One region of the Photobacterium kagoshimensis genome, then DNA from elsewhere that is predicted to be linked to it. Evidence: riboswitches for the same ligand, from Rfam matches in the RefSeq annotation. Region 1 holds a riboswitch; each other region holds the start of a gene.
What was found. Region 1 has a riboswitch for lysine ahead of L4C35_RS02660 (Na+/H+ antiporter NhaC family protein). Riboswitches for the same ligand answer to the same signal wherever they lie in the genome.
Positions count from the first base shown of each region.

Region 2: it holds a riboswitch for lysine, as region 1 does, so the genes downstream of both, lysC (lysine-sensitive aspartokinase 3) here and L4C35_RS02660 (Na+/H+ antiporter NhaC family protein) in region 1, are expected to answer to the same signal.
Region 3: it holds a riboswitch for lysine, as region 1 does, so the genes downstream of both, L4C35_RS04635 (Na+/H+ antiporter NhaC family protein) here and L4C35_RS02660 (Na+/H+ antiporter NhaC family protein) in region 1, are expected to answer to the same signal.

Region 1 covers NZ_JAKJSO010000008.1:463,969-474,023, forward strand. The annotation lists gene L4C35_RS02635 (bestrophin-like domain) at 1-173, shown strand, start outside; gene L4C35_RS02640 (DMT family transporter) at 175-1,059, opposite strand; gene L4C35_RS02645 (hypothetical protein) at 1,343-1,816, opposite strand; gene L4C35_RS02650 (hypothetical protein) at 2,136-2,303, shown strand; gene L4C35_RS02655 (MFS transporter) at 2,303-3,508, shown strand; lysine riboswitch at 3,817-3,988, shown strand; gene L4C35_RS02660 (Na+/H+ antiporter NhaC family protein) at 4,074-5,660, shown strand; gene htpX (protease HtpX) at 6,102-6,980, opposite strand; gene L4C35_RS02670 (hypothetical protein) at 7,385-7,543, shown strand; gene L4C35_RS02675 (GNAT family N-acetyltransferase) at 7,766-8,359, shown strand; gene L4C35_RS02680 (MerR family transcriptional regulator) at 8,566-9,738, shown strand; gene L4C35_RS02685 (HAD family hydrolase) at 9,966-10,055, shown strand, end outside.
Region 2 covers NZ_JAKJSO010000017.1:6,691-16,745, reverse strand. The annotation lists gene L4C35_RS16170 (ANL family adenylate-forming protein) at 1-691, opposite strand, end outside; gene L4C35_RS16165 (acyl carrier protein) at 695-949, opposite strand; gene L4C35_RS16160 (single-stranded DNA-binding protein) at 1,122-1,682, opposite strand; gene uvrA (excinuclease ABC subunit UvrA) at 1,937-4,771, shown strand; gene L4C35_RS16150 (PglL family O-oligosaccharyltransferase) at 4,876-6,645, shown strand; gene L4C35_RS16145 (pyridoxal-phosphate-dependent aminotransferase family protein) at 6,729-7,847, opposite strand; lysine riboswitch at 8,124-8,323, shown strand; gene lysC (lysine-sensitive aspartokinase 3) at 8,437-9,810, shown strand; gene metH (methionine synthase) at 9,890-10,055, opposite strand, start outside.
Region 3 covers NZ_JAKJSO010000009.1:276,298-286,352, reverse strand. The annotation lists gene hisB (bifunctional histidinol-phosphatase/imidazoleglycerol-phosphate dehydratase HisB) at 1-768, shown strand, start outside; gene hisH (imidazole glycerol phosphate synthase subunit HisH) at 768-1,400, shown strand; gene hisA (1-(5-phosphoribosyl)-5-[(5-phosphoribosylamino)methylideneamino]imidazole-4-carboxamide isomerase) at 1,440-2,174, shown strand; gene hisF (imidazole glycerol phosphate synthase subunit HisF) at 2,191-2,964, shown strand; gene hisIE (bifunctional phosphoribosyl-AMP cyclohydrolase/phosphoribosyl-ATP diphosphatase HisIE) at 2,961-3,602, shown strand; gene L4C35_RS04640 (thymidine kinase) at 3,721-4,299, opposite strand; gene L4C35_RS04635 (Na+/H+ antiporter NhaC family protein) at 4,539-6,134, opposite strand; lysine riboswitch at 6,228-6,410, opposite strand; gene L4C35_RS04630 (H-NS family histone-like protein) at 6,780-7,181, shown strand; gene L4C35_RS04625 (lytic murein transglycosylase) at 7,570-8,535, opposite strand; gene L4C35_RS04620 (YcgL domain-containing protein) at 8,543-8,824, opposite strand; gene minC (septum site-determining protein MinC) at 9,048-9,710, shown strand; gene minD (septum site-determining protein MinD) at 9,732-10,055, shown strand, end outside.

The DNA of each region.
Region 1 (10,055 bases):
ATTCACAACCCTTCCAAACAAGCTTAACTGTTGGTAATCAACCTTTTAGTCAAATACTAAACGCAATAGAAAATGAATATTCAGCCCTAAAACAAATCTCGGAAGATCCAGACGATCTTCGCCTACCCAAAGTAAAATCAATGCAGGTAACCCCATACCCAAGAGAACGCTAAATTAGCTGTTTTTCAACCACGCGCGAATTTTCGGATTCGATAAACCACGGTACAACAACAAAGAAAACAAGATCATCGTACACCCTACTACCTTAGTGGCGGGCATGGCTTCTTTGTACCATAGGATACTGAGTAGTACGGTCCAGATCGGCTCTAAGATCATGATGATCGCAGCATTGGCAGCCGTAACCCGTTGCTGACCCATGGTTTGGGTTAGGTAACGTAAACTAGTCGCAAATAGCACACTGAGTGCAAACCAGCCCCATATCACCGATGGGATCGTAGCAGGCCAAGTCTCCACCGATAATGAGAGTATTAGCCCTAGCACACCTGTCACGAATAGTTGAATACAGGTTAGCAACATCACAGGCATACGCTGCGCAAAGCGACTATTAAAGTTAAAGTGCAATGCCAAAAAGAAAGCAGCAAGTAAGAACCACAACTGGCTAATAGATCCCTGCCAACCTTGAGAAAGTGACAGCAACATTAAACCAACGATAGCAAAAGGTAACGATAACCAAAACTCTCGAACAGGTTTGTGCTTAAAGAGCACCCACGCCACTAGCGGTGCAAGCAATACCGAAAGGCTCATAATAAAAGCCCCTTCCCCTAAGGTATCGCTAATTGAAATGGCATAAATCCAACACAGCAGTGCCCCACCAAGCAAACAGCCTACCGACATAGAACGCAGGACATCGCCAATCGCGACAGCTTTAAAATGCTTCACACAAAAGGGAAGTAATATTAATGATGCCGCTAAAAAACGTAGCCCCATAAAACCAAATGGCGGCAGGCCTTGGATCACTTCTTTTGAAAAGATCCAACCAGCAGAAGCACAAAACGTTGTAAAAAGCAGTAAAAACTCAGCGCGTCTTTCAAGTGTCATTAAATGGTTTATCTCATACAAAAAAAGCGTCACGAGGAATAACGCGCATTGTATGATGATTTGGTAAAAACACGATTAGTTTCACGATGAACCGAGTGATTAATCACAAAGATCATCACATTTTATGCCTCTGAACATTCACGCTGAATACCCAAATATCTTGTGATCAGTTTACATGCCAGGAAAAGTCTCACTGCGCATAAACTTTATACATTGCGACGACATTTCACTTGCTATATTTGAAGGTATAGACGTATTCCAAAACGGTTTAGTGCATCTATCCTTAATTTTGTATTTTCATCTCATCATGTTTTAGCCTTATACGGCAGCCTAGTTTTTCACTCGCCTTCATAGCAAAATATTGTACAACTAACATTAAGGCCGTCACTAATGACGTAATCAGTAAGATAATAGCTATATCACTGCCAAAAAGGGATGATATCTCATAAAGTAACCCCATTACGGACAACACTAAGTACGCAAAAAACAGGCTAATAAACAAATGAAATAATAGCGCTTTCAACCTAGTATCAAAATCCATAATAGATGAACGCTTATAGCCAGAGTAATACCCCGTTATCATCACTGGTAGAATGAGGCTCAGGAAAGAATTTGAGCTTGATTCTATGCCTAAAAAAGTCGCGATCACTCCCCAAATAATGCCAGATACTATCGACACAGCTAGCAATAGGAACCCCACCCTCACCCAACTAGATTCAGGCTGATTAATGTGTGTATCAACGTCAAGTTCACTCATCTTTATTTCTCTACTCTTATTTATGAAATAATTAGAGCGGTATTAAACCAATTGAATATGATTAACACTAACCGATTTTTGCTCACTCACTCCTAAATATGAAAATTCGCTTTTCAATCTGTTACACACTTTTCAATCTGTTACACAATATAGGGCTCGGCCAATGCCACCTAAGCACGCCTGTTATGTGTAAACGTCATGTCTGCACTTTAGTCGATACAATGCAAATTATGCATACCATTCCTGAGTTTTATTCATTTGTTTCATTAACTAGGTTTCTTTAATATCCGCGCCTCGCAATTTCGCGTATGAGGCACTGATGTTTTCACAATCACTTTTTGCGCAGTTAACCCGTATGGTTTTACTGCTCATCATTACTCTTATTGGCGTTCATCATTGTCAGCCTTTGTTAGATGCACTTGCACAACATGCTGTTCATGCAGGTTGCCATCAATCAAACTCGGATTCACATACAGAGCACCACTAATGAGTATTTTTCGTTTTCCACTTTTAGTATGGATGGGAATAGGGACATTAATTTTTAGCCTTGGGATTAGGCAGTCATTTGGTATCTTCATGATGCCAATCTCAGATACATTTCAAACTGGCCGTGAGTTCTTTAGCTTTGCGATTGCCCTGCAAAACCTTCTATTTGGCATGTTCCAACCTTTTGTTGGCATGGCATCGGATCGCTGGGGACCACGACGTATCATCATGTTAGGTGCTGTTGCCTACGGCGCTGGCTTGTATCTCACGTCAATCGCGACTGAGCCAAGCATCTTGTATGTCACTATTGGTATGTTGGTGGGTTTAGGTTTAAGTGCTACTAGCTACGTGATCGTACTGGGGGCTATCGCACGCGTAGTACCTGCAGAGCACACAGCAAAAGCCTTTGGCTTAACGACCTCGGCAGGCTCGTTTGGTATGTTTGCGGTGATCCCAGGCGCGCAATCGCTATTAACCCATTTTGATTGGCAAACCGCATTACAAATTTTTGCCTTAGCTTGCTGTTTAATGATCGCTTTCGCGAGCTTTATGAAAACAGAAAGTGCTAACAGTAAAGGCGTGGTTGAAGATCCACAAACACTGAAACAGGCCCTGTCTGAAGCCTTCAGTCACAAGGGCTATTGGCTGATTCATGCGGGTTTCTTCGTATGTGGTTTCCACGTCATGTTTATTGCGACTCACCTGCCTAGCTATCTGGCTGATAAAGGTTTACCCGGTAATATTGCCGCGATGGCACTTGCCTATGTGGGTATTTTCAATATCTTCGGTTCGTACTTTTGGGGCGTGATGGGCGATAAATTTGATAAACGTTATGTGATGACTTCACTGTACCTTGTTCGTACTGTGGTTATTGCAGCCTTTGTCACTTTACCTGTGACTGAACACACCGCTGCTATCTTTGGTGGCGCCATTGGTTTTTGTTGGTTAGGTACAGTGCCATTAACATCTGGTTTAGTTCGTCAGATCTTCGGCGCACGCTACCTATCCACCTTGTACGGCTTGGTTTTCTTTACTCACCAAGTAGGCAGTTTCTTAGGTGCTTGGGTGGGTGGTCGTATTTACGACTATTACGGTTCATACGAGCCTATCTGGTGGTCGACGGTAGTATTAGCTTTCGTGGCGGCATTGCTTCACTTACCCATAAACTGTAAACCTGTTGCTCGCCTTCAAGCTGTATATGGCTAATATTTTTACAGATTGAACAATATTAAGCACTTGGCTGCATAATAATTTATGCAGCCAACATTTATTCAGCTTCATTTTCGTCTTCACTCACGCCCCTTTCACAACAACTCTGCGCACACTTTGTTGCTAAAAAGTACCTAAGTTATTCACAAAACGAACAATTCCCAATCGTCTATTTGATATATTTATCATCACAATCAAAAAAATTGCATTTAACTGTGAATAAAGCTGATTATTTGATGACTAAAATATTCAACCACATATAATACCAACACAAGGCATTTCATTGGTATAATGGAATTTGCCAACCCTAAAGTAGAGGCGCGCTGCCTAAGAGTATCCGAGCGGAGGGTGATTCCGTTGATGCCGGAGAAAGGAGCCAGCGCCGAAGTGACTGTTGCTATCAATCTCAGTCGCTGGGTCTGTGCCGAACAGGTACAGAACTGCCATAGGTTTTTACTATGGAGCGCTGCCAGAAGGGGTAACAAGTGATCGTTATTATGCTTCTTAGTTACTCGTCCTTTCGGTAGATCTCCACCTTATATGTTGTAGGTGAACTGAGATCATGAACCTTTTTGATTTTTCGGACTCTCTTTGGTCCGTATTGCCCGCTATGATTGCGGTCATTCTTGCTGTATCCACGCGCCGTGTTTTGCTGTCTCTCGGTACTGGTATTGCAGCGGGTGCATTAATGCTTAATCATTACTCACCGCTAGATGCCCTCCACTATTTAACAGACAAAGTCTTAGCCATTGTGTGGAGTAACGGTTCGCTAAATGGCGACAACGTGAATATGATTATCTTCATGTTATTGCTTGGGGCGCTAATTAGCTTAATGAGTGTCTCGGGCGCAACACAAGCTTTTGCCGATTGGGCATCGGTACGCTGTAAAGACCGCCGCAGTGCTAAGTCTCTTACTGGCTTAATGGTATTTGTTTTCTTTATCGATGATTTCTTCCACAGCCTGTCTGTTGGTGCAATTTGTCGCCCTGTGACAGACCGCTTCCAAATCTCCCGCGCTAAACTTGCTTACTTACTTGATTCTACCGCTGCTCCTGTTTGTGTTCTTATGCCTATCTCATCTTGGGGTGCGTACATCATCGCGCTTGTCGGTGGCATCATGGTGGCACATAACGTAACAGACCAAAGTCCTATCGCTGCATTTGTCGAAATGATGCCAATGAACCTGTACGCGGTATTTACCTTAGTTATGGTTGTGTGCGTTATTTTCTTCCAGCTAGATATCGGCCCTATGCGTAAGCACGAAGCTTGGGCGTTAGAAGGCAAACTTTGGGATGAATCACAAGGTAAACCAACGGGCCTAGATGTTGAAGTACCTGAAGATGCTAAAGGCGGCATGATTGATATGGTATTGCCGATCTTCACGCTAACCGCTGCCACTGTCTTTTTCATGGTGCAATCTGGCGCAGCAGTACTTGCTGATAAGGGTGAAGTATTTAGTGTTATCGGTTCATTTGAAAATACTAATGTTGGCTCGTCACTGGTCTACGGTGCGATTTGTAGCTTAGTGGTTTCAATTGGTTTAGCACTACGCTTAAAAATGAGTGCAAACACTTGGCTAAAAGCTGCACCGCAAGGTATCTCTGCGATGATGCCTGCGATTGTTATTTTATTCTTCGCATGGACCATTGGTGCCGTTGTACGTGACATGCAAACCGGTATTTACTTAGCATCAATGGCTAACGGCAATTTACCTATCGAGCTATTACCTGCGCTGGTTTTTGTTTTATCTTGTGCTATGGCGTTTGCAACAGGTACAAGCTGGGGTACGTTCGGTATCATGCTGCCACTAGCAGGTGATATTGCAGCTGCAAGTGACATTGCGATGCTACTTCCAATGCTGTCTGCGGTGCTTGCTGGTGCGGTATTTGGTGACCATAGCTCCCCTATTTCCAGTACCAGTATCCTTTCTGCTACAGGTGCAGGTTGTCACCACATGGATCACGTCATGACACAGCTGCCATACGCATGTTCTGTCGCGTTTGGCGCACTACTGGGCTACCTTGCTATCGGTTACACCCAGTCTGCATGGATTGGTGTAGGCGTGAGTGGCTTATGGTTCTTAGCCTTCTGTATCTTTGCAGTACGAAAATCTCAACCTGCTATGGCCGCAGAGCCTGTGACTAACTAATCACACGACGACAAATATAAAAAAAGAGCAAAGCTATAATGGCTTTGCTCTTTTTTTTGCGGCCACAGTAAACCTATCCCCCCTCTCACTGTCTCCTCTCTCTATCTCCTCTCTTCCCGCCAAAAACTGGCACAAGCTACATCATTCTTTTTCAGTCTTACTGTATTTCAGTATCCGTTGATTTCAGCATCAATAGATTGGATTACAGAAACGCGCTATTTCGTAAACACCAACACAAGGTCGCCAGCACCTGCGGTAGGGTAAAAACAAGTAATAACGCTATTCATCGCGCTTAGGCAACCTTAGCTCCTAGACTACCTTAACCCCTAGACGAGCCGACTCCACCCATAAAAAATGCCAGTCAGCAAAACTGACTGGCATTTTGATTTTTATGCTAACTCGTTTCTAGTACGAGTAATCACACTACAACATGGCTAGCGATTAAAGGTGCTCACCACGACGTAGTGCATCGATACGTTTTTCTAGCGGTGGGTGTGTCATGAATAACTCAGACAGTGACTTTTTACCGTTAATACCAAACGCCATCATCGAACCTTCAAGCTGTGGCTCTTGGCTCATTTTCAAGCGCTCTAGGGCAGAAATCATCTTCTGCTTACCCACTAGGTGAGCAGAGCCCGCATCCGCTTTAAATTCACGATGACGGCTGTACCACATGGTCAAGATGCTCGCCAAGAAGCCAAACAGTACTTCCATGATAGAAGACACGATAAAGTAGGTCATGTAGCTACCACCTTCACCCTCTTCATCATTACTATTAACGCCACTGATCACGCCAGCAACTAAACGAGAGACGAAAATAACAAAGGTATTCACGACACCTTGCATTAACGTCATTGTCACCATGTCACCATTGGCGATATGGCTGATCTCGTGAGCAAGCACAGCTTCAGCTTCATCACGTGTCATGTTGTGCATCAGGCCAGTAGATACCGCTACTAATGAATCATCACGCTTAGCACCTGTCGCAAAAGCATTAATGTCAGCGGAGTCATAAATCGCCACTGTTGGCATACCAATGCCCGCTTGTTGTGCTTGACGAGATACAGTTTCCATTAGCCAATGCTCTGTCTCATTACGCGGATGTTCAATAACTGAACCACCCACAGAGCGCAACGCCATCTTCTTCGACATGAATAGAGAGAATAGCGAGCCACCAAAACCAAACAATGCCGCCATAACAAGCAAACCTGAAAGGCTACCTGGCTGCATACCTGTGACAGCATAAACAATGTTCAAGACGACACTGAATACCAACATAACGGCAAGGTTGGTTGCCAAAAACAATGCAATTCGCTTCATATTTTTAGTTTTCTCCAATAAAAGAAGCTTCAACAGCTTTATTGTTAAATGCCATAACGCCTTCCTGCTACGCGCCAATTGCGTATGCGTAAAAAGCATTTAACGATTTATCTATATAGTATGGTCGATCAAAGTGATTACAAGGGAAAGTCTCAAATTGTTACTTTTCGTTAGCTAGTATACATTTTTGATATGACCATTGAGGAATAGCTCATTGTATAGAAAGAGTTTTCTGTACAACAACACATATTAAGACTAAGTTACAAATTAACCATTACTTTTGGTTAAACACTAAACAAAGTGTTTTTTTATTAGTATAAGACCTTAGTCGTATTGCATAGATCATACTAGTTAGCTATTGTCGCTATGTATTAAGCGAATGTCATATCTATCAAGGAGGAAAAATGGCAGACCAAGAGAATTACCAAGTTGCAATTGATATCCTTCGCTGTCATCTGGGCATGACAGCAGATGAAGCACACAAAGAACTTGGTTTAGATCAGTCGGGCAAACCGCAGTTGTCTTCAACGCAAGAAGCGCTGATTGGTTTAACACAAGACTAATCAAGCTCTGTATTTCAGCGTTATAACTTGCTCAGGTGAATCCCCTGCCATTAGCGGGGGATTTTTGTATTTGCATTCCTAAGGCTTAGCCATTCTAGCAACTCGATATGCTCTCTGCTGGGTTCATTTCAGCGCATGACAGAAAGTGTCGGAAATGTTCAATCTGTCTCGCGCGTTATTCACTATCATAACCTTGTAATTCCAATTATAAGGTTAACAACATTGTCTACTCTCTCTCTGAAAACAGGCCTACCTGTTGCGTTAACACCAACGCTGAATATTTCATTAATTGCTCAAAACGACTTGCCAGACATCATCGACATGCTGGGTAACCCTGCGGTGAATGAATTCCTTTTTTTTGCACCAGCGCCCATTGACGTTTACGAAGGTTTTTTTGGCCCAATTATTGAAGAGACACAAAATGCAATCGCTACAGGTGAATGGCCAGAGCATCTTACTATCGTGATTCGAGACACAAGTGGCACCTACATGGGAATGGCTGGTCTACCATCGGTAATGTTCTTAGAAGGCAACTTCGAACTTGGCTATCAGCTGGCAGAGCACGCATGGGGACAAGGCATTGCAACACAAGCCGCACAATACCTAACAGCACTTGCGTTTAACGAACTTGGTGCGCATAAGGTAACTGCCGATTGTTACGCCAGTAATGCAGGTTCGTACAAGACATTAGAAAAATGCGGATTTAACCGTGAAGGTTGCCAAAAGGATTACTATAAAGTTGAAAATGGCTTTGATGACCTCTTGCATTACGGTATGACCAAAGCTGATTTCCTTGCTCAACACACATTGCGTTAAAACATAACGTTTACCTCACCTCTCACATCCAACTCACATCATCACGCTTTAGTGATGATGTGGGTTTCCTCTTGGCCTATCAGCAAACCCATCCTTACTTTGCTTGTCGCTTGATAAGCTATAAATTAGATGATTATTAATATTGACCTGTCTACAGCTTTACAGTTTACAGTGCCTTGGTTCAAACAATCGTGTGGAGACAAACAGTGTATCGAATATCAGAACTTGCAGAGCAAGTGGGCTTATCACGCACGGCTTTGCTCTATTACGAGAAACAACAACTCATTAAAGGTCATCGTCTCGACAACGGCTACCGCGTATACAGTGATAAAGATTTACAGCGCATTCGCCTTATTCAACAACTGCAATCTGGTGGATTAACACTCAAAGAGTGTAAAGCGTGCTTAGAAGCAAAAGTGGATCGCCAGTTACTGGCAAACCGTTTAGTAACCTTGGATGAAGAAATTGCGAAAAAGCAGCAATCTCGTCAATTGCTTGCTGCATTACTGGGTGAAGGTGACCTTAAAGCATGGCATGAGAGCGTTGATAAAGTCGCGCCAGATGCACATTTAGACTGGTTAATAAAGCAAGGCTTTACGGAAAAAGAAGCTTTGCACTTAAAATGGTTATCAAAAGACATGAACGAACACGACACTTACATGGCCGACTTTATGAAGGTCTTTGAAACACTTGAACGTTGGGCGCCTGGTTCTGAAAGCGAAACGTTAAAAGCACTCTCCTTAGTTCCACATACACCGAGCACTATTCTCGAAGTGGGCTGTGGTAAGGGGCTAGCAACTCACTTATTAGCAAACCACACCGATGCATCAATCACAGCGGTGGATAACGAAGAGTCAGCCCTGCAACGACTCAACGAGCGATTCATAGCCAATCACTTAGCTCATAGGCTTACAACTGTGTGTGCCAGCATGACGGATATGCCCTTTCCCCACAATAGTTTTGATTTGATTTGGGCTGAAGGGAGCGCTTACATCATGGGGGTCACCAAGGCCCTATCCACATGGAAGCCTTTGCTGACTGACGACGGTATTATGATGCTCAGTGACCTTGTATGGTTGACCGACGCACCAGATGATGAAGCAATTGAATTTTGGAAACAGGAGTACCCTGATATTCAGACTGTTGCGACACGTTTAGCACAAATCAAGGCCGCAGGTTTTGACGTCATTGAGCACTTCACACTCAATGAGGAAGCATGGCAAAACTATTACGAGCCACTCAAATCGCGAGTGAAAGAACTTGAGGCTGGCATGCCAGCGTCTACAGCCCTGCAAGATATAAACAAAGAGGCCAATATCTACACCCGCTACCTTGGTCAATTTGGTTATCAAATGTTTATCTTAAGAAATCGGCGCTAACTATTCTGGCTATTCACATCATTTCGAAAGTGTCATGGTGTGAATCCCCCTCTAACAAGCTCAACGCTTTTTCGCTTATATCCTCAATAAGCAATCAACTCATTGTTTCCTTACGTGGACGTTTTAAGCCTGTTTCGGCTTATATTTTCCGATATATTCATACCAACACAACTAATAATAACACCTAGTCGTTTGCCCCGACTGGGTATCAAAGTACGAGAAAATAAATGAAATTAGATGCGATCCTTTGGGACTATGATGGAACACTCGTTAACTCAGTCCCCAAAAACATCGATATTACGAAGCATATTTTATCC
Region 2 (10,055 bases), on a different contig from region 1:
AGATTTTTCGCCATAGCGTGGGCGTCGCAGATAAACAGCTAACAGCATTATCAGCAAACAAGAGAAGTACATCAGACAATGCTTGCCCCTTCTCCATCAGGACTAAGGTGTTACCTGCCATGACCGTTTGAAGGAAAACCTGCAAACCAGCAAAGCGATGCAGTCCATATAGCAAACCCCATACATGCTGTAAGTCACCTTTAGGCCGTTTTACCTGATGTGCTAAGGATGCCAATGTATGCACCACCAGCTTAGGGGTGGCCGTTGTTCCTGATGTGGCAAGTACCCACTGAGTCTGTACGTTATTGTTCAGCGATACATTTGATGAATTCAATTCGAGTAATGGTTGTAACTCTGACAAGTAAATAACATCACAATTCGCATCTATGGCTTCACGATCAGTCAATAATAATATTGAATCCGTTTGCGCAATAAACTCCGCTCGCTGTTGGTCTGTGATGTCTGGAGGTAAAATCGTCAACCGTTCAACGACACCATCGAGTAATAACAACCACAGAGCCAAAGTAAAATGACTCGTAATATCCACACACACAGGTTTACCCTGCACATCAGACAATAATTGTACGTACCCGGTTTGGATTTGCTTCAGCTGTGCGAGTGTCAGTGATTGAAATGCATTAACCAACAATATTTTACTGTCATCGCTAGCAAGATAATCAAACAACTTCATGATTTATTTCGGCTGATATTGACGGTAAATAGTGACGAATTCTTTTAATGTGGTTGGATAAACAGCCTGATCCATTAACGAGAATGGGTCATAATTCAGCTCTTCTTCCAATCGTGCGACTAGAATCGCAAAACCAAGAGAATCGAGTCCACTTTCTAGCAATACCGTATCATCAGTAAGCTCCCCAATAAGCTCTGCATCTGTGGTTGCTAACGCCTCATGGTATAAATCAATAATCACGCTACGTAAATCAGACATACTCTCCAACCTTTCTTTGCTCTCATCCTAGGGCTTAATTTTGCCCTAATGGTGGTAATTAACAACTACAACCGCGGATTTCCTTTATGGTAAATAACAAAAAAGCCCCGTAATACGGAGCTTTCAAAAGCTTCATGGATTTAATATCTTTACAAAAGATTAAACCCGAGACTTAGAACGGGATATCGTCATCAAAGTCCATTGGTGGCTCATTGTATTGCTGCTGTGGCTGTTGAGCCGGCGCTTGTTGTTGCGGTGCAGACTGTTGCTGTGGTGCAAAGTTATTCTGCTGTTGCGCTGCAGGTTGTTGAGGTTGACCCCAGTTACCTTGCTGCTGACCGCCACCCTGTGAAGGAGCACCCATACCTTGACCGCCGCCTTGACGACCACCAAGCATTTGCATTGTGCCGTTAAAGCCTTGAACAACAACTTCTGTTGTGTAACGTTCTTGGCCGTTTTGGTCTTGCCACTTACGCGTTTGTAGTTGGCCTTCAATGTAAACTTGTGAGCCTTTACGTAGGTATTCACCAGCAACTTCTGCAACTTTACCGAATAGCGCCACACGGTGCCATTCTGTTTTCTCACGTTGTTCGCCAGTGTTTTTATCACGCCATGACTCTGAAGTAGCAATAGTGATGTTTGCTACTGCACCGCCGCTTGGCATGTAACGGATCTCTGGGTCATTACCTAAGTTACCGACTAGGATAACTTTATTTACGCCACGACTGGCCATAGTTAGCTCCAAATTTCTTCAGACGCAGCGTCTATTCGTCGCTGCTACAAATGTAAGTTTAGATGTGATCGCGAAGTCTATCACGGATAACTATCTTACGGCTACGCTTCACCGAAATAGGTAGTGTTGCACTGCGATAGCAATCAAATAGTCTCTTCATATTACTGTATCTTTATACAGCTTACTCTTTCAAGCCCCAAAACCCTATGCCATAATCATTGTCTTAATTGTCATCAATAATTAGTCGGTAGATTATGGATCAAATCGAAGTCAGGGGTGCGCGTACGCACAACCTCAAGAATATCAATCTTACTATTCCACGTGACAAGCTGATTGTTATCACAGGACTATCTGGTTCAGGTAAATCCTCGCTTGCCTTCGATACTCTCTATGCGGAAGGACAGCGCCGCTATGTTGAGTCATTATCTGCCTACGCGCGTCAGTTTTTATCATTAATGGAAAAGCCCGATGTTGATCACATCGAAGGCCTCTCTCCTGCGATTTCTATCGAACAAAAATCAACATCCCACAATCCACGTTCGACAGTGGGTACCATCACTGAGATCTACGATTATTTGCGTCTATTGTATGCCCGTGTCGGAGAACCTCGTTGCCCTACTCATAATGTTACCCTTGCGGCACAAACCGTGAGTCAAATGGTTGATAAAGTATTATCGCTACCTGAAGGCAGCAAAATGATGCTGCTCGCGCCAATAGTACAAGACCGTAAGGGTGAACATGTTAAAACGCTCGCCAATCTTGCCGCACAAGGTTATATCCGTGCACGCATTGATGGCGAGGTCTGCGATCTATCCGATCCTCCAACATTAGAACTCCACAAGAAGCACACCATTGAAGTGGTCGTGGATCGCTTTAAGGTGCGAGATGATCTTCAGCAGCGTTTGGCTGAATCTTTTGAAACCGCGTTAGAGCTTTCTGGCGGTACTGTTACGGTAATCCCGATGACCGAAGGCGAACATGAAAATATCGTTTTCTCTGCCAACTTCGCTTGCCCACATTGCGGCTATAGCATGCAGGAGCTAGAGCCTCGCCTGTTCTCTTTCAATAACCCGGCGGGCGCCTGTGGTACTTGTGATGGACTGGGTGTTCAGCAATATTTTGATCCCGACCGTGTAGTACAGAATGAAGAGCTCAGTCTTTCAGGCGGAGCAATCCGAGGCTGGGATAAACGCAATTTCTATTACTTCCAAATGCTCAACTCTTTAGCTGATCATTATGGCTTCGATGTTGAAAGCCCGTTCAATGACTTACCGAAAAAAATCCAAACCATCATTTTAAATGGTTCAGGCAAAACGGATATTGAGTTTAAGTACATCAATGATCGCGGTGATATCACGGTACGTCGTCATCCCTTTGAGGGGATCCTCAATAATATGGAGCGTCGCTATCGCGAAACAGAATCCAATGCAGTGCGTGAAGAGCTCAGTAAGTTTGTCTCGAAAAAGCCCTGTGCCAGTTGCGATGGCTCTCGCCTTCGCCAGGAAGCCCGTAATGTCTTCATTACCGAAACCACGCTGCCTGAAATCTGTGAGCTCAGTATCCAAGAAGCGCTGACTTTCTTTGAGCAACTCAACCTTGCAGGACAACGCGCCAAAATTGCGGAGAAGATCTTAAAAGAGATCCGCGATCGTTTGTCTTTCTTAGTCAATGTTGGCCTGAATTACCTTAACCTTTCTCGTGGTGCCGATACCCTCTCAGGCGGTGAAGCACAACGTATTCGCTTGGCGAGCCAGATTGGTGCGGGTTTAGTGGGCGTAATGTATGTACTTGATGAACCTTCAATTGGTTTACACCAGCGTGATAACGAGCGTTTACTCAAAACCCTGACTCATCTGCGTGATTTAGGTAATACCGTGATCGTAGTTGAACACGACGAAGATGCGATTCGCGCAGCCGATCATGTGATCGATATTGGTCCAGGCGCTGGCGTTCACGGTGGTCAGATTATTGCCGAAGGCACCATGGAAGATATTCTAAAGGCGCCAGAATCGCTCACTGGCCAATATTTGAGCGGCAAGCAAGCTATCGCGATCCCAGAACATCGCATCCCAATGGATCCAGCCAAGACAGTGAAGCTCCTTGGCGCAAGTGGTAACAATCTTAATAATGTTGACGTAGAAATTCCTGTTGGACTCTTTACCTGTATCACAGGCGTGTCTGGCTCAGGCAAATCAACCCTGATCAATGATACTTTCTTCCGGATTGCTCACCACCAACTTAATGGTGCGACAACGGGAGAAATCGCCCCTTATCGCGAGATCCAAGATCTTGAACATTTCGATAAGGTCATCGATATCGATCAAAGCCCGATTGGCCGTACCCCGCGATCTAATCCCGCGACATATACTGGGATCTTCACGCCAATCCGTGAGCTCTTTGCAGGCACGCAAGAGTCTCGGGCGCGAGGTTATAAGCCAGGTCGATTTAGCTTTAATGTTAAAGGTGGACGCTGTGAAGCCTGCCAAGGTGATGGCGTTATCAAAGTCGAAATGCACTTTTTGCCCGATGTCTATGTGCCGTGTGACATGTGTAAAGGCAAGCGCTATAACCGTGAAACGTTGGAAGTAAAATACAAGGGAAAAACCATTGATGAGGTGTTAGACTTGACCGTCGAAGATGCTCGTCAATTTTTTGACCCCGTTCCTGCGATTGCAAGAAAGCTACAAACTCTGATGGATGTGGGCTTATCCTATATTCGTCTTGGCCAAGCTGCGACAACCTTATCAGGTGGTGAAGCCCAGCGGGTAAAATTGGCACGCGAGCTATCTAAACGCGATACTGGCAAAACATTATATATTCTGGATGAACCGACAACGGGGCTTCACTTCCATGATATCCAACAGCTGCTAGTGGTGCTGCATCGCTTACGCGAACATGGCAATACTATAGTGGTGATCGAGCATAATCTCGATGTCATTAAAACGGCAGATTGGATCATCGATTTAGGCCCAGAAGGCGGCAGTGGTGGCGGTAAAATTATTGCAACTGGCACACCAGAAGAAGTGGCATTAGTCGAAGGCTCACATACCGCACGCTTTTTAAAGCCAATGCTCCCAGCGCTTCAGTAGTCCACTATATAATGTCATAAGCCAAAGCAGGTGATCATTCGATTGCCTGCTTTTGGTTATGACCCTCCACATCGCCTCTTTAAACGATCACTAATGGACGTAAGATGACAGTGCTACATATCCAAGGAACCCGGCTCGCTCAACCAGGGATCAGTAAACCTTTGGTCAAACCTTTTCTCGCGGCCCTTTGTGCGCTGTTTGTGCATGCATTACTCTATTTTCAGCATAACCCTGGCGGTTCAGGGTTAGAGCTTTCCTTTAATGCCACCAGCTGGATGCCTTTTAGCTTTGCGATTGGTGTCGGTTTATTAGAAATCAGTCGTCAACGCATTTGGCGCTATACTCGACTGACGCTTGTACTGTTCGTTTGCTGCATTTTATTATCCATCCCTATGCTCTACAGCAACGCAGACGTTGCAGCAGCCAGTGATCGTATCATTGGGCTATGGGCTGGATTTTTATTCTTTATCGCCCTGCAGCAATTTGCTTTTACCCCTAGCCGTCGTCAACTCATTTTATGGTTCATCTTGCTAGGGATACTGACGCAAACCCTGTTTGGCTGGTATCAATATTTATGGATAGAGCCACAGAATGCCTTTGGTTTTGATCCAAGCAAAAGTCGTCCCCATGGTATTTTCCAGCAACCTAATGTGATGGCAAGTTTCTTGGCGACAGGGTTAGTACTGTCTGGTTATTTACTGGCACGTATGCCAATGTACCGTGGTAAATGGTCTTTCCAGCAACTACTGCTACTGATTACACCAGTCTTGATCATTCCTATTTTGATCGTATTAAGCTCCCGCACTGGCTGGCTTGGCGCAATGATTGGCGTCGCATTACTGATCCCGTACCTAAAACAATTCGCCGCTAAAGCACAGTGGCGGATGTGGTTATTGATGATAGTACTCGGGCTAACGACGTCTTATGCCGTCGAACAATACTCACAAATAGAGACAAATACCGATAAAATCACATTATCAGATGTGCGAAGCACGATAACCCCTCAAGCCATCAACATGTTCAGAAAGGAGCCTCTCACAGGTTATGGCTATGGTACGTTTGAAGTGTCTTATCTCACCCAGACTGCACGTTGGCATCAAGCGGATCCTACACAACCTGCAGGGTTACCCGCACTGGATCACCCACACAATGAGTTAACGTTTTGGGCTGCCGAAGGAGGCATAGTCCCACTGATTGCACTACTGCTCGCGGCTGCCGCTGTTGTATTTAAAATACGTAAAGCTCGTGAAGGTACGCAATTAGCGCTTGTCGCTTTATTTTTCCCAATCACCTTACATACCCAATTAGAGTACCCGTTTTATCACTCGCTGGTGCATTGGGTAATCTTTATCATCCTAATTTATTGGGTAGATAACCTCACCGCCAAATACAATAAAAAACCGCTGAGTTACGTATTAGGGATTAAGGTTACAGCCCTATTAGTGCCGCTACTCGTGAGTAGTTATATGATCACGACGCTCTATTCAGGTCGTATGCTGACAAAGTTTGAAACAACGTTACCGCTAAATATTGATTATTTAATGAAGGTCAATAATCCATGGGCATGGAAGCATCGCTATGAATGGGCGCTGCACCAACCTCAGTTAGAATTAGCGCAAACATTGAATAAGCCAGAGTTAATCGAAGAGTACATTCGTTGGGCAACGGTAAAAGCAAAAACATGGCCACGCGAGCAACTGTATGCCAATTTGATTTTGTCTTATCGCTTATTAGGCGATGAAAACCATGCTGAACAAATCCTTCAAGAGGCTGAGTTTTTATTTCCTAATGGTGATTTTAGTGATGCACTCGCCGTTCAACCTTTGAGTAAGCAGTCGGCTGCAACATCATCAGCAACACCAGCCACCGAATAATCACATTCAACCTTTCTCGGTGATTTCCCCTATAAAAATGGCGACCATAGTGGTCGCCATTTTTAAATCTAAGTTGTACTTGATTATTTCAAGGTACTTTCTAATGCTTTAAGGCATAAGGCAACGTTCTCATTTCTTGCCGCATAACCCATCAAACCAATACGCCACGCTTTACCTGCTAACGCCCCTAGCCCTGCACCGATTTCGAGGTTATACCGAGTCAACAAGGTATTTCTCACCTCAGCATCATTGACGCCTTCAGGAATATAGACCGCATTTAGCTGTGGTAAGCGATGCTCCTCAGCGACAACAAAAGTGATCCCTAGCTGTTCAAGCCCTTCACGCAAAGCGAGGTGCGCATCTTGATGACGCTGCCATGCGTTCTCTAGCCCTTCTTGTTGCAATAGCACTAACGCTTCATGTAAAGCATAAAGACTATTCACAGGGGCGGTATGGTGGTAACTACGCTTACCTTCACCACTCCAGTACCCAAGCACCAAGCTTTGATCAAGAAACCAACTTTGAACAGGGGTCGTACGCGCCTCTATTTTATCGATGGCACGTTGCGAGAATGTCAGTGGTGACAGCCCTGGCACACACGATAAACACTTCTGACTGCCCGAATAAACTGCATCAAGTTGCCACTCATCCACCAGCAGAGGGACGCCACCCAGTGATGTCACGGCATCGACTATGGTTAAGCAATCATGTTGTCGCGCTAATTTAGCAATCGCCTGCGCATCACTCAGTGCGCCTGTCGAGGTTTCAGCATGTACAAACGCAACAATTTTAGCATCTGGATGCTGCCCTAATGTTTGCTCGACCAAATTCGGGTCAACAGGCTCACCCCAGGCGTTATCAACAATAACCGCCTCACCACCACAGCGAATAACGTTCTCACGCATACGATCGCCAAATACGCCATTGCGGCACACAATAACTTTATCACCCGGTTCGACTAAGTTAACAAAACACGCTTCCATGCCTGCACTACCCGGTGCAGAAACTGCAATCGTAAAGCTGTTTTCAGTCTGAAATGCGTACTGCAATAACTGCTTTAACTCATCCATCATCCCGATAAACGTAGGATCTAAGTGACCAACGGTGGGACGACTTAGCGCTTGTAATACTTGTGGGTAAATATCGGAAGGGCCTGGTCCCATGAGGGTACGTTGAGGTGGATAGAAGCTTCCTATTGTCATTGTCATTCTCCTTAGACGGTCTCTGATGCTTATGTTTAGTTATATATCAGAATGAAGTGGGTCGATGTTTATCTTTCACTGAAACACTTATATTAAAGACTGATACCAATTCCATTCATTAACTCGCAACAATGATTTGCTCCTCAATGGAACAGGCTCTAACAAGTTATTTCAATTTTTTTGCATAATCAATCATTGATGTATTGACAACATCATAACAAATCCTATTCAATGGCTATTCAGTTTTTGTTCATCCTGTTGGTATTATCAGCAGGTGAAAACAGAAGAGGAGCGTTACCCAGGTATTTGTTTGGCGGGGCCCCACCCCAATGCCAAACCGAGAGGGGGAGTAACGCCGAGATACGCCCAAGTAGGGGATCGGGCGTATCGGCCTTGAAGGTTGAATCCTTCTGGCTGTCATATTTCACCTTTTGAATGGAATCAAGAAAGGTGCAATATGGGGAGCTTCTGGTTATCGTGATTTCTATCCGCTTACCGTTTGATACTGCTATCTTACCAGCAGCACCTCCCGCTTATTTCATTCGATTCCTATAGTTACGCTGTTTTTAGGAGACATGTTTTGAGCCCGATTTTATCATCAACACCACCTTTAGCACTCACCGTTGCCAAATTTGGTGGTACCAGTGTTGCCGACTACAACGCAATGCAACGTAGTGCCCAGATTGTGGCAAATAGCCCCGCAACACGCTTAGTACTGATCAGTGCCTGCTCTGGAGTCACCAACTTACTGGTAGAGTTATCCCAAGGCATTGCAGATAACGCTCTACGTCAGCTGCGGCTCCAAACCCTGCACGAGACCCACCAATCCGTGCTTGAGCAACTTCAATCTCCTGAAGTCCCTGCCGCTGCTATCCAAGAGCTATTAGACAATATCGCAGTACTTTCAGAGCAAGCCATTGATCAACCCAGTGCAGCAATTACCGATCAACTAGTGGCAAATGGAGAGCTACTTTCGACCCATTTATTTACACAAATCCTTCAAGAGCAAGGTATTGATGCGATTCGATTTGATATTCGTCAAGTCATGCGTACGGATAGTCAATATGGCAAAGCCATTCCCAACCCAACGGCAATTCGTCAACTCAGTAACGATCACCTTCGCAGCCAGTTACAGCATCAGGTTATCGTCAGCCAAGGCTTTATTGGTTCTGATGAAAACAACCACACCACAACCTTAGGCCGTGGTGGCAGTGACTACAGTGCCGCATTAATGGCAGAGGCTATCAAGGCAACCACCTTGGAAATTTGGACCGATGTACCGGGAATGTACACCACAGATCCACGCATTGCCGCCAAAGCGCAACCCATAAAAGAAATCAGCTTTAGCGAAGCCTCTGAAATGGCAAATTTCGGTGCGAAAATTCTTCACCCTTCAACCTTAGTTCCTGCGATACGCCAGCAAATCCCAGTCTTTGTTGGCTCCTCAAAAGCACCAGAGCAAGGGGGGACTTGGATTCGACAAACCGTTAGCGATGCCCCGCTTTTTCGAGCAATAGCACTACGTTGCAACCAAACCATGGTGACGCTTACAAGTCTGAATATGTTCCATGCTTACGGTTTTCTCGCTGAAGTATTTCGCATTTTGGCTGAGCATAAAATTTCGGTCGATTTAATCACCACATCGGAAGTCAGCGTTTCACTAACTCTGGATCAAACCGATACCGCAGGTGGTGCACCGACCCTACCACAAGCGGCGATTGAAGCTCTGAGTGAATGGTGTCGGGTCGAAGTCGAGCAAGGGCTCTGCCTAGTCGCATTGATTGGTAACCAAATGAGCCATACCCAAGGCTTTGTGAGTCAAGTATTCGGCTCTCTCGAACAATATCCGCTTCGTATGGTCTGCTATGGCGCCAGTCCCCACAACCTCTGCTTCTTGATCGATCAAGACAATGCGAAGCCTATCGTGCAACAACTTCACCAGCAATTATTCGAAAGACATTAAGCCTCAGTAATCGATAAAAATAAGAAAGGCACTCCATGAGTGCCTTTCTTGCTTCGTAGGTAGTAGGTAATATCTAAAATTAGAGGTTTGGCCCTAACCATTTCTCCGCTTCTTCAAGCGTCCACCCTTTACGTTGCGCATAATCTTCTACTTGATCTTGCTGAATTTGTGCAACCGCAAAATAACGCGATTCAGGGTGAGAAAAATACCAACCCGATACAGCGGCACCAGGCCACATGGCATAG
Region 3 (10,055 bases), on a different contig from region 1:
CCGAAATTAGGGTTAGTCAAAGACTATCTGCAGCAAGGTCGCGTTGATTTTGCAACGTCGGCGGTGATCGGTGATCGTCAAACGGATCTTCAACTCGCGGAAAACATGGCAATCCGCGGCATTCAATACAATCCCGCCCCATCTGATAGCAGCACCCTAAATTGGCAACAGATCGTTAAAGATCTCACGACTCGCCCACGGATCGCCGAAGTTGTTCGCACCACCAAAGAAACTGATATTCGCGTGCGCGTTAACCTCGATGAGACTGGCGGTAACAGCATCAATACTGGCTTAGGCTTTTTTGACCACATGCTGGATCAAATCGCCACTCACGGGGGCTTTCAAATGCAACTCAATGTTGAAGGTGATCTACACATTGATGATCACCACAGTGTTGAAGATGCCGCCCTAGCCCTTGGCCAAGCATTAAAAGATGCGCTTGGGGATAAGCGTGGTATTGGCCGCTTTGGTTTTAGTCTGCCGATGGATGAATGTTTAGCGCAATGTGCACTCGATTTGTCTGGTCGTCCTTACCTTAAATTCGACGCAGAATTTAGCCGTGAGCAGGTGGGCGATCTTTCTACTGAAATGGTCCCCCACTTCTTCCGCTCATTAACTGACACCTTGGCATGCACCTTACACTTATCATCAACAGGCGCTAACGATCACCACATTGTCGAGAGCCTATTTAAGGCTTTTGGTCGTACCCTACGCCAAGCTATCGCCGTCAATGGTAGCGAGTTACCAAGTAGTAAAGGAGTGCTGTGATGGCGTATACCAATCAAAAGATCGTCATTATAGATACTGGTTGTGCCAATGTATCTTCAGTACGTTTTGCCATTGAACGACTCGGTTACAGCGTTACCGTGAGTAAAGATCGCGATGTCGTACTTGGGGCAGATAAGTTATTTCTACCCGGCGTGGGTACAGCCAGTGAAGCGATGAAAAACTTACAAGAGCGCGGTTTAATCTCGTTGGTTAAGCAAGTCGATAAACCATTACTTGGCATCTGTTTAGGCATGCAATTGTTGGGCGTCCTCTCAGAAGAACAAGGGCAAAGCGGTACATCGTTAGTTAACTGCCTGGGTTTGTGTGATGCGACCATTAAAAAGTTAAAAACAGGCGACTTACCGTTACCCCACATGGGGTGGAATACGATTACCCCAACAAAGGGACATCCTCTTTTTAAAGGTATCCCAGCAGGCAGCTACTTTTATTTTGTTCATAGCTACGCCATACCTGTTAATGACGATAGTTACACCATAGCACAGTGCGAATATGGCCAAGCTTTCAGTGCCGCGATTCAAAGCGGGAATTACTACGGGGTCCAGTTCCACCCAGAACGTTCGAGTAACGCTGGTGCGCAACTCATAAAGAACTTCTTAGAAATGTCAGCGTAAAAACAAATCGCTGATAATTAAGTAATAAAAGGATTTAGGATGATAATTCCCGCTCTCGATTTAATTAATGGCCAAGTAGTCCGCCTCTTTCAGGGGGATTATGGCCAAGTTACAGAATACAAAGTCGATCCTGTTGAACAATTTGACCTTTACCACCAAGCGGGCGCAAATTGGCTTCACCTGGTTGATTTAACAGGGGCAAAGGACACGTCTGCCCGTCAGTTGGGTTTAATTAGCCGCTTATTAGCCAGTACCCCAGCCAAAGTGCAAATCGGTGGTGGTGTCCGTACCGAGCAAGATGTTGCCGATTTACTTAACGCTGGTGCCGAACGGGTCGTTATTGGTTCTACCGCCGTTAAACAGCCCGAACGGGTTAAAAGCTGGATTGAAAAGTACGGGGCGGAACACATAGTACTCGCACTGGACGTCAACATAGATAAGGCAGGTAACCGTCATGTGGCAGTTTCTGGCTGGCAGGAAGATTCAGGGGTGAGTATCGAAGCGCTGATTGAGGACTTTTTAACGGTCGGCTTACAACATGTACTGTGCACCGATATTTCCCGAGATGGCACGCTTGTAGGCTCGAATGTCGACCTCTATGTCGATTTATGCGCGCAATACCCACAAATCCAATTTCAGTCATCAGGCGGCATTGGCAGCCTGAATGATATTGCGGCTTTAAAAGGCAGTGGCGTGGCAGGTGTCATTGTCGGCCGTGCACTGCTCGATGGTAAATTCACCGCCGATGATGCCTTCCAATGTTGGGCAAACTAAACAAGGAGTAAGCAACATGCTAGCAAAACGTATCGTACCTTGTTTAGATGTACGTGATGGCCAAGTGGTGAAAGGGGTGCAGTTTCGTAATCACGAAATCATTGGCGACATAGTGCCCCTCGCCAAACGCTATGCTGAAGAAGGCGCCGATGAGTTGGTCTTTTATGATATTACCGCATCTAGCGATGGTCGAGTGGTCGATAAAAGCTGGGTGGCACGCGTGGCCGAAGTCATTGATATTCCATTCTGTGTCGCTGGTGGGATCAAATCAGCTGATGATGCCAGCCGTATATTACAATTCGGTGCCGATAAAGTATCGATTAACTCCCCCGCACTCGCTAAACCTGAATTGATCACTGAACTTGCCGATAAATTTGGGGTGCAATGTATCGTGGTCGGGATTGATTCTTACTTTGATGCCGAAACCGATAAATACCAGGTGTACCAATTTACTGGTGATGAAAAACGTACCAAAGCCACCCAGTGGGAAACCCGTGACTGGGTACAAGAGGTGCAACGCCGCGGCGCGGGTGAAATCGTGTTGAACATGATGAACCAAGATGGCGTTCGTAATGGCTATGATCTTACACAACTCAACATGGTGCGTGAGGTTTGTAAAGTGCCATTAATCGCCTCTGGCGGCGCGGGTGAAATGGTGCACTTTGCCGATGCTTTCAAGCAAGCCAACGTAGATGGCGCACTTGCCGCTTCAGTCTTTCACAAACAAATCATCAATATTGGCGAGCTGAAGCAGTACCTTAAAGAACAAGCAGTGGAGATCCGACTATGAATGCAGCCTCGACGTTAGATTTAAATAACGCAATTAATTGGGAAAAAGTCGACGGATTAATTCCGGCTATCGTACAAGATAACACCAGCGGCCAAGTGCTCATGCTGGGGTACATGAATACTGAAGCCCTCGCTAAAACACTAGAAACAAGCCAAGTTACCTTCTGGTCTCGCACTAAATCACGCTTATGGACTAAAGGGGAAACATCAGGCAACGTACTTGAGCTCAAGAGCATCGATCTCGATTGCGACCAAGATACCCTATTGGTAAAAGTGAATCCTGTGGGCCCAACCTGCCACTTAGGAACACAAACGTGCTTTGATAATAAAAATGGCATACCCGCAGAGCAGCCTGCTTTGGTGTTTCTTCATCAACTTGAGCAGGTCTTGGCAAGTCGTAAAGATAGTGATCCCGAGTCGTCTTACACTGCCAGTTTATACGCCCGTGGCACCAAACGTATTTCGCAAAAAGTGGGCGAAGAAGGCGTTGAAGTCGCGCTTGCGGCAACGTCGGGTGACAAAGCGGAGTTAGTCAATGAATCTGCTGATTTGCTTTATCACTTAATTGTATTGTTGCAAGACCAAGGTTTATCACTGGCAGACATTACTAAACGTTTAGAAGAGCGCCACAATAAGTAACAAAAATGAAGATAAACGCACCTTTGAATATTAAATAGCAAAAAGCCCGCAACTAAATGACGTCCAACGATTGGGAGTCTGTTGCGGGCTTTTTATTAAATCATGTCATCTGAAGTGATTAACGGCCTAACGCTTCTTTATAGTGTCTACGGCATACAGATACATAGCGATCATTGCCACCAATAACCACTTGATCGCCATCGGCAATTGCACGACCGGTTTCATCTTGGCGAATCACCATATTGGCTTTACGGCCACAGTGGCAAATTGTTTTTAACTCAACCAATTTATCAGCCCAAGATAATAAGTAGCGACTACCTTCAAATAACTCACCACGAAAATCACTACGCAAACCATAGCATAATACAGGTATATGTAATTTATCGACGACTTCGGTTAATTGATATACTTGTTCTTTACTCAAAAATTGGCATTCATCAATCAATACACAGTCGATACGCTGACCATCATGAATCGTCGCAATGCGATCAAATAAGTTATCATCGCTGGTAAAAAGCTCAGCTTCTTCTTGCAAACCAATACGCGATGTTACTTTTCCTTTACCAAAACGATCATCAATTGCCGCAGTGAAAATAACGGGGGTCATACCACGTTCGCGATAATTAAATGAAGATTGAAGTAACGTGGTCGATTTACCTGCGTTCATCGCAGAGTAATAAAAGTACATCTGGGCCATGAGGCTTCCCTAGTCATCTGGGTAAAGAAAGTGCGGGCGAGATGCTACATAAAATATGATCACAATTAAAGTAACACTCGCCGATAGACATAAGTTTTTGCGACTTTAGGCCAATGCCATTCATTAGCTAAGCAAAATATTGTGCAAAAAAAAACAGCACATCACTGTGCTGGTTTTTAATTAATCAAACTGTTAGCTGTACTTAATGACAACTGACACCTTATCACTGAAATCTAATACTACACATTCACTGGCGATGATAAACGGCGGCGAGATAGCCAACCTAACACTGCACAAACCACAATGAAGGCTAATGTAGCAGCAAGGAAAGAAACCGCTAGAGAATCAGTAAAGCCAAGAACAAGGAAACCAACTGCGGCAACCAGAGCAACTGAAAGTGAATATGGTAACTGAGTTTGTACGTGATCAATGTGGTGACAACGCGCCCCCGTTGAAGACAAGATCGTTGTATCTGAAATTGGAGAACAGTGATCACCAAATACAGACCCCGCTAATACAGCGGCTAACATTGGTAGCATAAGCGCAATATCTGTTGCTCCAGCCAAATCACCTGCAATTGGCAGCATAATGCCAAACGTCCCCCAAGAGGTCCCCGTCGAGAATGCCATCACACCAGCAAGCGCAAATAAGATAACAGGCAGTAGCATTGGGTTTACATTACCTTGAACCAATGTAGAAAGGTATTTACCTGTCTCCATATCGCCGATTACGCTACCAATACTCCAAGCGAATAACAGAATAAGAATTGCACCAAACATAGATTTAGCACCAATCCATAAAGTGCTCGCGACATCTGAGGCTGGAATACGTTGACGGATAACAGGAATTAACGCAAAAATCAGACCGATAGCACCACCGTAGCATAACGATGCGCCCACATCGGTATTTTCAAATGCACCTAATAAGTTAAATGCAATACCGTCTGCTGCAAGTGCTTGGTAGCCTGTAAAGATCAAAAAGAAGAAGGTTGCCACAATCAGTGCAATAATAGGCAGTACCAAATCCGAAACACGGCCATTGGTACTTTCTTCAATTTCTAATTCATCATTAAGGTCTTTCGCTTTCTTATCGTCATCACCCTCATCAAAACCATGACCACGGCTCGCTTCTAATTCATGTTTAAGCATTGGACCCACATCAATTTGGAACCAAGACACAACAAACACCATCAGCAAAGCAAAGACAGCATAAAAATTCATTGGTGCTAATTGCATAAATGCGCTTAATGCTGAATATTCAGTAACACCGTGTGAAACTAAAATACCACCGATAATCGTAATAATGTATGCCCCCCAGCTTGATGCTGGCATAAGAACACACATAGGCGCTGCTGTAGAATCAAGGATATAAGCCAGCTTCGCACGTGAAACATAGTAACGATCAGTGACAGGACGAGCAATTGCCCCCACAGCTAGGCTATTAAAATAGTCGTCTACAAAAATGAATACGCCTAAAAATGCAGCAAGAAGCTTAGAACCACGTTTAGTCTTAATGCGTGTTTGCGCCCATTCGGCAAAAGCACGCGTACCGCCCGACAAGGTTAACAATGCGGTTGTCATTCCTAATAAGATAAGGAAAGCAACAATGCTCATATTCCAGCTATTTATTGCACCATCATCGATGAATAAACCTTTAACCGTTGTTCCAATGTAACTTGCTGAATGTGTGAATGAAAAGTCTGTTAGTAATAGTGCACCTAGGGCAACACCCATACCAAGCGAAAGTAAAACGCGACGCGTTAAAATCGCTAAACCTAATGCCACCAATGGGGGCAATAACGAAATGGAGGAATTTGAAAAATCTACAATATTCATGATCTCTACTACAACCGATCCTGGTTGGAGATCTACTGCTGACACAAGTGTGCCATGATGAGATGCCTATATAGAGAGTAGAAAACTCCCTGACCCCACAGTAGCGCTCCATAGTTAATGTAATTATATACTATGGCAGTGTTGACCCTATTCGATGACAACCCCAGCAAGAAGGTTTGACAGCCCTTTCTCACTTCGGCATTGGCTCCTTTCATTTGCTATCAACGGAATCACCTCCAGCAAATTACTTATAGACAATGCACCTCTACCCTTTAGAAGGTACAAACCATTCTACGGAATCAAACCAAAGATGCAATAAGTTAGCGTGCATTTTTTAACATAAACAGTGAATAATTTTACCATCAAGCTCAAAAAACGAACAACCCCATGGCGTGTTTTGTAAGTAATAGTGCCATGTTTGGAATTTCCTCTATTATTCATTCAATTTTATAGCTGGGTCACATTTACTTTAAAACAACATAAAACTAATTACTAAAAAGCGTAAAAAACCTAAAATTAATAATTATTAATAACTTTAATTAATAATTTGTTTGGCAAATTAGAGATGAAGTATTACTATTGCATTTATTAACACTTGACTGCTATTCTTATTTCAAGCCAGTTTAAATGAACAGGAAATAAAAAATGTCTGACGCATTAAAAGCACTATTAAACCTACGTAGCCTTCGCGCTCTTGCTCGTGAATATACTCTAGAGCAACTTCAAGAAGGTCTTGAGAAACTTCAAACAGTCGTTGCTGAGCGTGAAGAATCTGAAGCTGAAGAAATTGCAAAAGAAAAAGAACGCACAGAGAAACTAAACCAATACCGTGAAATGCTTCTAGCAGACGGTATCGACCCAGAAGAACTATTGGGTTCTCTAGCTGGTGCTAAAGCGCCAAAAGCAAAACGTGCTGCACGTCCTGCTAAATATAAATTCGTTGACGAAAACGGCGAAGAAAAAACATGGACAGGTCAAGGCCGTACACCTTCAGCACTTAAAACTGCACTAGACCAAGGTCGCTCTCTAGAAGAATTCGAAATTTAATTTCTTATTCTTGATAAAAGCCCAGCATTGTCTGGGTTTTTTTATGTCTGAGGATCCAATATGTTCGCTTTCTCTCAAGTCCTCCCCCTCTATCACCTAATTCCCCACCACCGCCAAGCTCAAAAGAATTGCAATTAGCTGCTCGGCTCGTTAAAAATGTAGGGGGAAAGTATTGTTAACTCGATTATTAATGCAATAACCCATCCAAGATGAATGTTCTACCGATACAAGTTTCAATTCGAATTGATGATAATCATCTTAAAAGCTATCCCTAATACGTATTTTTTCGAAATGAACTTCAACTTAGTGAACCCGCTCACGCTATTGATAAACATAACAAAAAAGCCAGAGCAACGGGCTCTGGCTTTCAAGTATATACACAATATTCTTAACGAATGCGGTCAGCTAAATGGCTTACAGCAAGCGCGAAATAATGAGAACGATTCCATTTAAGCAAGGTTTGATAATTACCATAAATGAGATAAGCACGGCCATGTTGATCATCTGGCTGTATCAACCAAGCATCAATATCAACATTTGGTAAAGCACTACCATCTAACTTACGTACACCTAAATCTTGCCACTCAGATAATGTTTTCGCTTTGTCTAATTGCACGCCTTTTAGGCTTTCAGGTACGTTCGGTATGCTAACCTGTCGCCCCCAAGTATAGGCATCATCCCAACCAGACTTACTCAGATAATTAGCGGCAGACGCAAAGACATCGGCTTGGGTATTCCAAATATCTACTCGTCCGTCATTATTGCCATCAACGGCAAAAGTTAAAAAAGACGTCGGCATAAACTGAGGTTGCCCCATAGCACCAGCCCACGAACCTTTCATATCTTTAGCTGTGATATGACCTTCATCTAAAATTTGTAAAGCCGCCATCACTTGTTTGCGGAAAAATGCTTCACGACGTCCTTCATAAGCCAAGGTTGAAAGTGCTTCGACCACATTATAATTACCCATTAAACGGCCGAAATTACTTTCCACCCCCCAAAGTGCAACAATAAAACGCGGCTGAACACCATATTTTGCCCCTATAGCTTCAAGCGTTTTTCTATGCTTTTGGTAAAGCTGATTCGCTTGCTTAACTTTCCAATCTGGCACAGCACGTGGAATATACTCATCCAGGGTGAGTTTTTTCTCTGGCTGATTCTTATCGGCTTTAACAGCGCGTTCGGTAAAAGTGATTCCGTCAAAAGCAGCGGCAATAGTGTTGTCGCTAATCCCCGACTCTTTTGCCTCCGTTTTTAAGCTTTCAACGTATCTATCAAATCCTTCATCTGCAAAAGCTGCGGTGGATGTTCCTATTCCAATGGCCACTAAGACCGAAATCAAACGCTTATACATATAAACCTTAAGACTTTATAGCCGCCTTGGCTGCTTTGTATTCATCTAATAAATTAGTCACTGGAGGTGGTAATTGTAAATAAAAACCGACAGTGGCTAAATCTGATTTCACTTTTTCGATATCCGCGCCCGCTAATTTGCGATCACCCGCTAACTTCACCACCATAACCAGTTGTGGTGTACCAAATGTTGCGAGTAACGTTTCAGGTACCGCTGAGAAGTCGTCCTTCTTAATAACATATAGATACGTATTTTCTTTCTTTGGACTTTTATAGATTGAACAAAACATTTTGCTACCTGTTAGTTACGCTCTTAATAACATCTGACCTTATAAGTTAGATTTCATTCCCCACCAGAAGGAATCTTTTTACTGACCAGATGAGAGCTTTGTCTGAATTTACAACGCTAGAGCAAGGATAGCTTGCCGATAAACAGTTTGGAATATAACATGCATATACCTATGTGATAACGTATCTGAACGGCTAATTTCGCTTCAGTCAGTAAAAAAGACTATGACCAAACAGGCAGAACTAAAAGGGAGCTCATTCACGCTCTCAGCGCTTCATCTGAGTAATGAAGACATCCAGCAGGCAACTGACCACCTCAAAGAAAAAGTTGATCAGGCGCCGAATTTTTTTGCTGCCGCCCCTATTGTGATAGATATTTCAAATGCGGGTACTAATATAGACTTCAAACAGCTGAAAGCAGGCATCACTGAAGCTGGAATGATTCCTGTCGGTATCAGTGGCTGTAAAGACGAAAAAATGCAAAGCCTTGCTAAAGAAGCAGGATTAGCGGTTATGAATGCCGCCAAGCAAGTAAAAACTAACAAGCCTGTTATGGAGCCAACACGGATTGTTCGCACGCCAGTACGCTCTGGCCAACAAATTTACGCAAAAAATTGTGATTTGGTGGTTATGAGTAATGTAAGTGCAGGCGCAGAAATTATTGCTGACGGCTGTATCCATGTGTATGGCGTTTTACGCGGTCGCGCTATTGCTGGTGCTAATGGGCAAAAACAAGCTCGTATTTTCTGTCAAAACCTTCAGCCTGAACTTGTGTCTATCGACGGCAACTTTTGGCTAAGTGACAAAATAAAAGATGAGTTCTGGGGTAAGGGTGTCGTTATCTCACTAGCTGAAAATAATTTAAACATAGAGCCTCTCGCTCTATAACGTTTTATAAGGAATTAATGAATGGCTCGTATTATCGTTGTTACCTCTGGTAAAGGTGGCGTTGGTAAAACAACATCAAGCGCAGCAATTGCATCAGGTTTAGCTGTAAGCGGCAAAAAAACAGCGGTTATCGATTTTGATATTGGCTTACGTAATCTAGACTTGATTATGGGTTGCGAGCGTCGTGTTGTTTATGATTTTGTCAATGTGATCAATGGCGAAGCAAACTTAAACCAAGCACTAATTAAAGATAAGCGTGTAGATAATTTATATGTTCTGCCCGCCTCTCAAACGCGTGATAAAGATGCGCTAAGCCGTGAAGGCGTTGAGCGCGTGTTTAACGAC